2 regions of the Bacillus aerius genome follow, and region 2 is predicted to be linked to the other one. Evidence: riboswitches for the same ligand, from Rfam matches in the RefSeq annotation. Region 2 holds a riboswitch; the other holds the start of a gene.

Region 1 (3,932 bases), 1.7 Mb from region 2:
TCTTCTCTTAATTCCTCTTCGAAGTCATTCGTTTCGCTGTCAAAGAAAGGATCTGTGAAGACGAGTTTTTCTGTAATGTCACAAAGATCAGGGTTCGTAAACTGTTTCACGAATTGTTTTTTGATTTTAGGATTTGTGGCAAAGTCAGACGTGTAAAATAGTGTTTTGCCTAAAAATTCTCCGACATGATCTGATAAATACGGGTATTGTTTTCCGGCAATTAGCCCTTTTCTGACGATTTCGAGGTGTGATAGATCCTCCATTGCCGTCACTGCAAGAGCTGTATCCGAATAATAGACGGCTGGTACGAGATGAGGTGCATACTCTGACTGCTTGATGAGTGCTGCACTTTCAATTCTTGCACGATCTAATGTCAGCGGCCAGCTTTCTCCAACGACTTTTGCGTAAGGAAGGGCCTGCTTGATAATCAGTCCTTTTGCTTGTTTGTGATCATAAATATGAAAGACGTAATTTAAATTTCCGTCACCGATTTCAGTGCATGTTAAATGACTGCTCTCCTGAATCAATCCAAGTCTAATGGCAAGTGCAACTGCCGAACTTTCTGTTAATTCTTCATATGATGCCGTAAGTGTAACCAATTGCTTCCCTCCAAATCATATAAAAAAGCCTCTTTCTCCTGAGAGAAAGAGGCTTGATGGCGTGTATGCTCGAAGCCTCTCTTATCTCTCAGCACATACGTCTGATGGAATTAGCACCGTGCCCTATAAGACAATGAATTGTCTTGGCGCTGTTCTTGCTGCGCCCCACTTCACAGTGGTATTAACGGTCGGTTGCTGTTGGGGTCAAAAGGCCAAATCCCTCGCCCAACTCTCGATAAGAGAAATCAATATGTAATTGTTTCATGTCTGCTTGCATTTCTTAATTCTAGATATTATCAGAGCTGCAGTTCACATGTCAATCTTTTTTCAAAATTGCTTTACAATTCATAAAACAATCCATTACAGTGATTGTATTGTCATGTAACTTGAATAGAAGGTGAAAAAATGGAATTCCAGCAATCGGATGTATTGAAACATTTACCGAAACAATTTTTTGCGTCGCTTGTACAAAAAGTACAGAAAAAAGTGCAGGAAGGGGCAGATGTGATTAATTTAGGTCAAGGAAATCCTGATCAGCCCACTCCTCCACATATTGTGAAAGCGATGCAGGAAGCGGTAGCAAAACCTGAAAATCATCAATACTCCTCATTCCGCGGGACAGCGAAACTAAAAAAAGCTGCAGCTACTTTTTATGAAAGAGAATATGGTGTCACGCTTGACCCAAAGACAGAGATTGCCATCTTATTTGGAGGGAAAGCGGGACTAGTCGAATTGCCGCAATGTTTACTGAATCCAGGTGATACGCTGCTTGTTCCAGATCCGGGCTATCCTGATTACTGGTCAGGCGCTGTGCTTGCCGGAGCTCGCATGGTCACAATGCCTCTTCTTGAACAAAATGATTTTTTACCTGACTACCACCAATTGTCAGAGCAGGATAAGAATCAAGCAAAATTGATGTACTTAAATTACCCAAATAATCCGACTGGTGCGACTGCAACCCGGACATTTTTTGAAGATACTGTTGCGTTTGCGAGTGCAAATAAGATGTGTGTTGTCCATGATTTTGCATATGGCGGCATAGGATTTGACGGCGAAAAGCCCCTTAGTTTCCTGCAAATAGACGGAGCAAAAGAGACAGGTATTGAAATCTATACATTGTCCAAAACGTATAATATGGCTGGTTGGAGAGTCGGTTTTGCAGCAGGGAATGCCTCTGTTATCGAAGCCATTGAGCTTTATCAGGATCACCTGTTTGTGTCACTGTTTAAAGCAACTCAAGATGCAGCAGCAGAAGCACTTTTAAGCGATCAAACGTGCGTACAAGTACAAAATGATCGGTACGAAAAAAGACGAAACACTTGGATTGCTGCATGCAAAGAGATTGGCTGGGACGTCAGTGCGCCAAAGGGCTCGTTTTTTGCTTGGTTAAAGGTGCCTGAAGGGTATACATCTGAAACTTTTTCGGATGTATTATTAGAAAAAGCACATGTTGTTGTGGCACCAGGGAATGGCTTTGGTGCTCACGGTGAAGGCTACGTCAGAGTCGGCCTTTTAACAAGTGAGGAGCGGCTAAAGGAAGCCGCTGATCGTATCGCTGCCTTGCAGTTATTTGAAAAAAAGCCATTGACAACGTAAAAAAATGGTGCGATAATTCAGGCAATATTTAAGAAAATTGAATATTCTTATCAAGAGTAGGCAGAGGGACTAGCCCAATGAAGCCCGGCAACCGACTTCCATGAAGCACGGTGCTAATTCTTGCAGCAAGCGCTGAGAGATAAGATTCGGATGAATGAGACGAAACCTCTTTAACGCGCTGATCAAGCACTTAAAGAGGTTTTTTTATTGACCATATACAGGACGCAATCGAAAGGGGATTCCTAGTGAGTGAACTACTGGCAACATACGTACTAACACATCGAGAGGATGAACAAATAGACCGAAAAGCAGAGCAGATCGCACTTGGGTTAACGGTCGGGTCATGGACGGACTTGCCGCAGCTCAAAAAGGAGCAGCTAAAAAAACATAAAGGCCGTGTGGTGAGCGTAAAAGAACAGTCCTCCGCAAATGGTGGTCTGTATCAATCAGAGGTGACCATTGCTTATCCTGAGGCGAACTTTTCAGCTGATATACCAGCGGTGTTGACGACGATTTTTGGAAAGCTTTCACTGGATGGGAAAGTAAAGCTCGTCGATATCGAATTTTCGGAAAGGTTTAAAAGCTGTCTGCCAGGACCGGTATTTGGCATTGAGGGGATACGAAAGAAAGTAGGCGTGTTTGATCGGCCGCTATTGATGAGTATATTTAAAGGCGTGATCGGCCGTGATATGGAGGATTTAAAAAAGCAGCTCCGCTTACAGGCTTTAGGTGGAGTAGACTTCATCAAAGATGATGAGATTTTATTTGAAAGCCCATTAGCCCCTTTTGAAGATCGAATCATGGAAGGAAAAAAGATATTAAAAGAAACATATGAAGAGACAGGACATCGCACGCTTTATGCTGTTAATTTAACTGGTAGAACTTTTGATTTGAAAGATCGAGCAAGAAAGGCAGCCGAACTCGGGGCTGATGCGCTTTTATTCAACGTTTTTGCCTATGGACTTGATGTCATGCAAAGCTTGGCTGAAGATCCAGAGATCCCATTGCCGATCATGGCACATCCGGCAGTGAGCGGTGCAATGACATCATCTCCAGACTATGGATTCTCGCATTCTCTTCTTTTAGGCAAATTAAATCGATATGCTGGCTCTGATTTAAGTCTTTTTCCCTCTCCTTATGGATCAGTCGCCCTTCCGAAAAAAGATGCCATTGGCATTTTCGAAGCATGTGTGAAAGAGGATACAGTTCAACAAACATTTCCTGTCCCTTCAGCAGGCATTCACCCGGGAATGGTGCCGATCTTAATCAAAGATTTTGGACTTGATCATGTCATTAATGCAGGCGGGGGAATTCACGGACATCCGCGGGGAGCAACTGGAGGAGGGAAAGCCTTTCGTTCGATCATTGATGCGGTGGTCAAAAAAGAGTCTATCGAAGAAAAAGCATCAACTTGTCAAGACTTACAAGCAGCACTTGATCTTTGGGGAAGGGTAGCAGAATAAATGAAAAAACCAATTGTATGTTGTGATTTTGATGGCACGATTACGAAAAATGATAATATCATTCGCATCATGAAGCAGTTTGCTCCAAAAGAATGGACGAAATGGAAGGATGGTGTTCTAGCAAAAGAGATCACGATCCAAGAAGGCGTCGGGCAGATGTTTCAGTTACTGACGAGTGATCAGAAAGAAGCCATTCGGTCATTTATTTTAGAGGATACAGAGATTCGTGAAGGATTTGAACAGTTTGTCGATGATGTCAAAAAAGCAGACATTC
Region 2 (3,932 bases):
AATCTTTGTTTGATTTATTTTCTTCGTTTAAGTAAGGGATATGTTGGAAAAAGTTCGCATCCACTTCTTTTTCAGCTAATGCTTTGTTGTACATTTTATAATCGCTCAGTACTTTCACTTTTAGATCGTAGCCTTTTTCTTTTAGAATTGGTTTTGCTTCTTCAAGAATCTCGGCATGTGGTGTTTTAGAAGCGGCAACCGTGATAGTTTTGTTATCGCTTGCGTTATTTGATGAACCGCAAGCAGCTAAAATGCCTGCAAATGCTAGAAATAGTGCACTTAAAATCAATTTCTTCATGAATAATTCCTCCCTTAACGTTTATCAATTTTATTTGTAATCAAATCACCGATTATTTGAATGATAAAGACGATGATCAGAATAAACACTGTGGCTACAAGTGTGACATCTGTATTACCAGATTGGTATCCTTCCACATAAGCAAGGTCACCAAGTCCGCCTGCTCCAATTGCACCTGCAATCGCAGTAGAGCCAATCAGAGCAATCGCTGTCACAGTAATTCCTGAAATAAGCGCTGGCAGTGATTCTGGAAGCAATACTTTGAAAATAATGGTCGACGTTTTTGCTCCCATAGATCGTGCTGCTTCAATGACTCCTTTGTCTACTTCACGCAGTGCAATTTCAACAAGACGTGCGTAGAAAGGAGCTGAGCCAATGACAAGGGCTGGTAATGCTGCATTTGGGCCTAAAATTGTATGCATTAAAAATTTCGTAAACCCTAGTAAAAGAATAATTAAAATGATAAAAGGAATCGATCTGAAAATGTTGACGACTGCGCCGATGACAGCATTGATCGGTTTATTTTCCCAAAGACCGCCTTTTCCTGTAAGGAAGAGCAGTAGGCCAAGAATAATACCGATCACAAAGGCAAATGCCAATGAAATGAGTGTCATATACACTGTTTCACCCGTCGCGTCCCAAATGACATCTAGATCAACGTTCGGAAACCATTTCTCAAACATGTGTCATCACCTCGATTTCAACCTGTTTGCTTTGGATATAGGCGATGGCTTTTTCAACTTCGTTCTCGTCTCCATTAATATGGATAAAGAGTGTTCCAAACGCGCCTTCCTGCGTTTGAGAAATCTTTCCTTGCAGGATGTTCACATCGACCTTGAAGGATCGAATGATTTCCGTGATCAGTGGCTGTTCGGCAGAATCTCCGATAAAGGACAACCGGACGACCTGACCTTCTTTTACTCTCTCTAGGACGTGCTCGATCGTTTCTTTTGCTTCTTCTGGTTCAGCAAGCTGTTTCACGAATCGTTTCGTCATTTCTTCTTTCGGCTGTCTGAAGACACGTAATACTTCGCCTTCTTCGACAATACGGCCATTCTCCATCACCGCCACACGATGACAAATTTTACGAATGACGTGCATTTCGTGTGTGATCAATACAATGGTGAGTCCTAGTCGTTTATTAATATCGGCTAAAAGCTCAAGGATGGAATCTGTTGTTTGTGGATCAAGCGCAGATGTCGCTTCGTCACATAGCAGAACTTTTGGGTCATTCGCTAATGCTCTCGCAATCCCTACACGCTGCTTTTGTCCGCCGCTTAGCTGAGAAGGATATGCATTTTCTTTTCCTTCTAAACCGACCAATTTAATCAGTTCGTTTGCACGAGCTCTCCGTTTTGATGTTGGTACACCTGCGATCTCGAGCGGGAACATAATATTTTGTCTCACTGTTCTTGACCAGAGCAAGTTAAAGTGCTGGAAAATCATGCTGATTTCTTGTCTTGCTTTCCGAAGTTTCGCATTCGATACTTCATTGATTCGGTTGCCTGCCACTTCAACGATTCCTTCTGTTGGCAGCTCCAGACCGTTTAATAGGCGAATCAGGGAGCTTTTCCCTGCGCCGCTATACCCGATAATTCCGAATATTTCACCTTTATCGATATCCAAGTTGACGTCTTTCACGGCATCAACATTTCCGCTTTTTGAATGATACGTTTTTGATACATTCTGTAAATGGATCACAGTCTGTTCACCTGCTTTCTTGCTGAATCTATAGGTTGCCATCACATACGTTCAATTATTCTTCCGACTGTTATGACGCTAGCCTGACGCCAGGTCAGTAAAAAAGACCTAACTGCAACGCAAGCAGAAAGGCCTTTTATATCAAATACGCCTTTCTCTCATCTTTCAAAGCATTGCGGCTTTGAGTGAATTGGCACCAATTTCAGCTATGCTGACGGTTGCCGGGTTTCATAGGGCACGTCCCTCCACCTCTCTTAATAAGAGAAAATATGTTGTTTTATGTGATGTTCATGTTTTTACTAACGTAGAATATCATGCTATCTGAGATATGTCAACGCTGTAAATCGCTAATTTCCAAGTAAACGACTACGTTATCATTTTTCGAAAAAAACCGTTCGTCAGCCAAAGTACTGCTTCTAGTCGAAGAAGTGCTCGAAATGAGCCTTTCACTTTCACTTGTCCTCTGCTGATCAGCTGCTGTAAGGACATGTCTCCATCTAATAATTGCAAAATCTCTTTTCGCTCACCATAAAAGATGAGATCCGATAACTCAATTGCAGGTAGTTTCTTCACTTCACCACGTTCATCCACAATCAATGTACAAGAGTCCGTTTCCGCCTCAAATGTAATCTTCAAGGATGATGATGAGAGCAACGGCTTTAACAATAATCGCTGCCCTGCACTTCCATGGGCTTTCACATTTTCCACATGTATAACCTCCCTGTCATTTGGTTATACATAACATTTCTCTACAAACATCGGCTTGTCCTTTATAAATAGCTCGACAAATTTTCAAATGAATTGCTTGAAATATGACAAAAAACCGCTTTATTTAGCGGTTTCAATCATTTCATGAAGATATGGAACGGAGTGAAAGGCATAGCCTTTTTGCACGATTTCACCCTTTTTAAACAGGAGAAAGCAAGGGACACTTTCGATCTCAAATGCTTTCGCAAAACTTGGCGAGTAATTTAAGTTATTCTCATAAAAAGGAACTTCCGGCTGCATGGCATCAACCACTGCCAGCATCTTCTTTGCCAGCTGGCATGTTCCGCAAAATGGTGTATATAAGTACAAAAGAAATAAATCGTCCTCTATCTCCTTGAATTCATGCTCTTCAATCTCTTTCATATACGTCACCCTTATAAATATTTCGAATGAACATCAATGTTTGCAGCTAATAGAATAGATGCAATATGGGCTGACGGTGAAGCGGCCACTTCGCGGTACGTTCTGTCGACAAAAAGATGCAGTGCTTCAGGGAATTCTTTTCGAAATTGCTTCCGCAGTTTATCGCCAGCATCGTCACTGTCTGCTAATATGTAAACGTCTTTCCCGAATAAATCGTCCACAAGCTGATCCAGCTTCGATGTACTGATCGTGCCATTGGTGCAAATGATGGTAACAGGTTCACTTATGACTTCTTTTAGCTTCTGTTTATCTGATTTACCTTCTACAATGATGACCTTTTCTATCTCGACATTCATCACGATCACCCGGCCCTTTTGACGTTGATTCACTTCTTCCTTAGATTACAATCTTTCATTCAGGTTGTAAAGATTGGGCAATTGATCAACAAAAAGACTGCAGCACTTACTGCAGCCTTATCTGTGATCAGCACCAGCCATTTTCATCGTCACAGTCTACATATTTTTCAGTCCCATGGGTCAATGTATCTGACAGACGATAAAAACGGTTTTGATCATAGGAATAACCTGATTTTAATTCATATTGATTTTCACTAATCATCGTACCAATCTCTTCGTTTTGATGGTAAAGCACCATGCCACTCTCTTTGAATCGTCCAGTGACATGCTCTGTTATATCCACCTGTTCTTTTTGAAAAGACAAATTGGACACCCCCCATAAAGGTAGAGTGTCCAATTTCACATGAATTAGTCTTCTTTTGTCATTTCTTCATATTGCTCAGCAG

The links. Region 2 has a riboswitch for S-adenosylmethionine ahead of M2353_RS15750 (methionine ABC transporter ATP-binding protein). Riboswitches for the same ligand answer to the same signal wherever they lie in the genome.
Region 1: linked by a shared signal. The riboswitch ahead of mtnW (2,3-diketo-5-methylthiopentyl-1-phosphate enolase) and the one ahead of M2353_RS15750 (methionine ABC transporter ATP-binding protein) in region 2 are both predicted to bind S-adenosylmethionine.

The regions. Positions count from the first base shown of each region.
Region 1 covers NZ_JARYHO010000001.1:1,300,542-1,304,473, forward strand. The annotation lists gene mtnK (S-methyl-5-thioribose kinase) at 1-599, opposite strand, end outside; gene M2353_RS06715 (pyridoxal phosphate-dependent aminotransferase) at 1,005-2,195, shown strand; SAM riboswitch class I at 2,240-2,341, shown strand; gene mtnW (2,3-diketo-5-methylthiopentyl-1-phosphate enolase) at 2,441-3,658, shown strand; gene M2353_RS06725 (2-hydroxy-3-keto-5-methylthiopentenyl-1-phosphate phosphatase) at 3,659-3,932, shown strand, end outside.
Region 2 covers NZ_JARYHO010000001.1:3,015,340-3,019,271, forward strand. The annotation lists gene metQ (methionine ABC transporter substrate-binding lipoprotein MetQ) at 1-298, opposite strand, end outside; gene M2353_RS15745 (methionine ABC transporter permease) at 313-981, opposite strand; gene M2353_RS15750 (methionine ABC transporter ATP-binding protein) at 974-1,999, opposite strand; SAM riboswitch class I at 2,155-2,263, opposite strand; gene M2353_RS15755 (SCP2 sterol-binding domain-containing protein) at 2,366-2,707, opposite strand; gene M2353_RS15760 (thioredoxin family protein) at 2,828-3,130, opposite strand; gene M2353_RS15765 (toprim domain-containing protein) at 3,142-3,486, opposite strand; gene M2353_RS15770 (YusG family protein) at 3,614-3,850, opposite strand; gene gcvH (glycine cleavage system protein GcvH) at 3,895-3,932, opposite strand, start outside.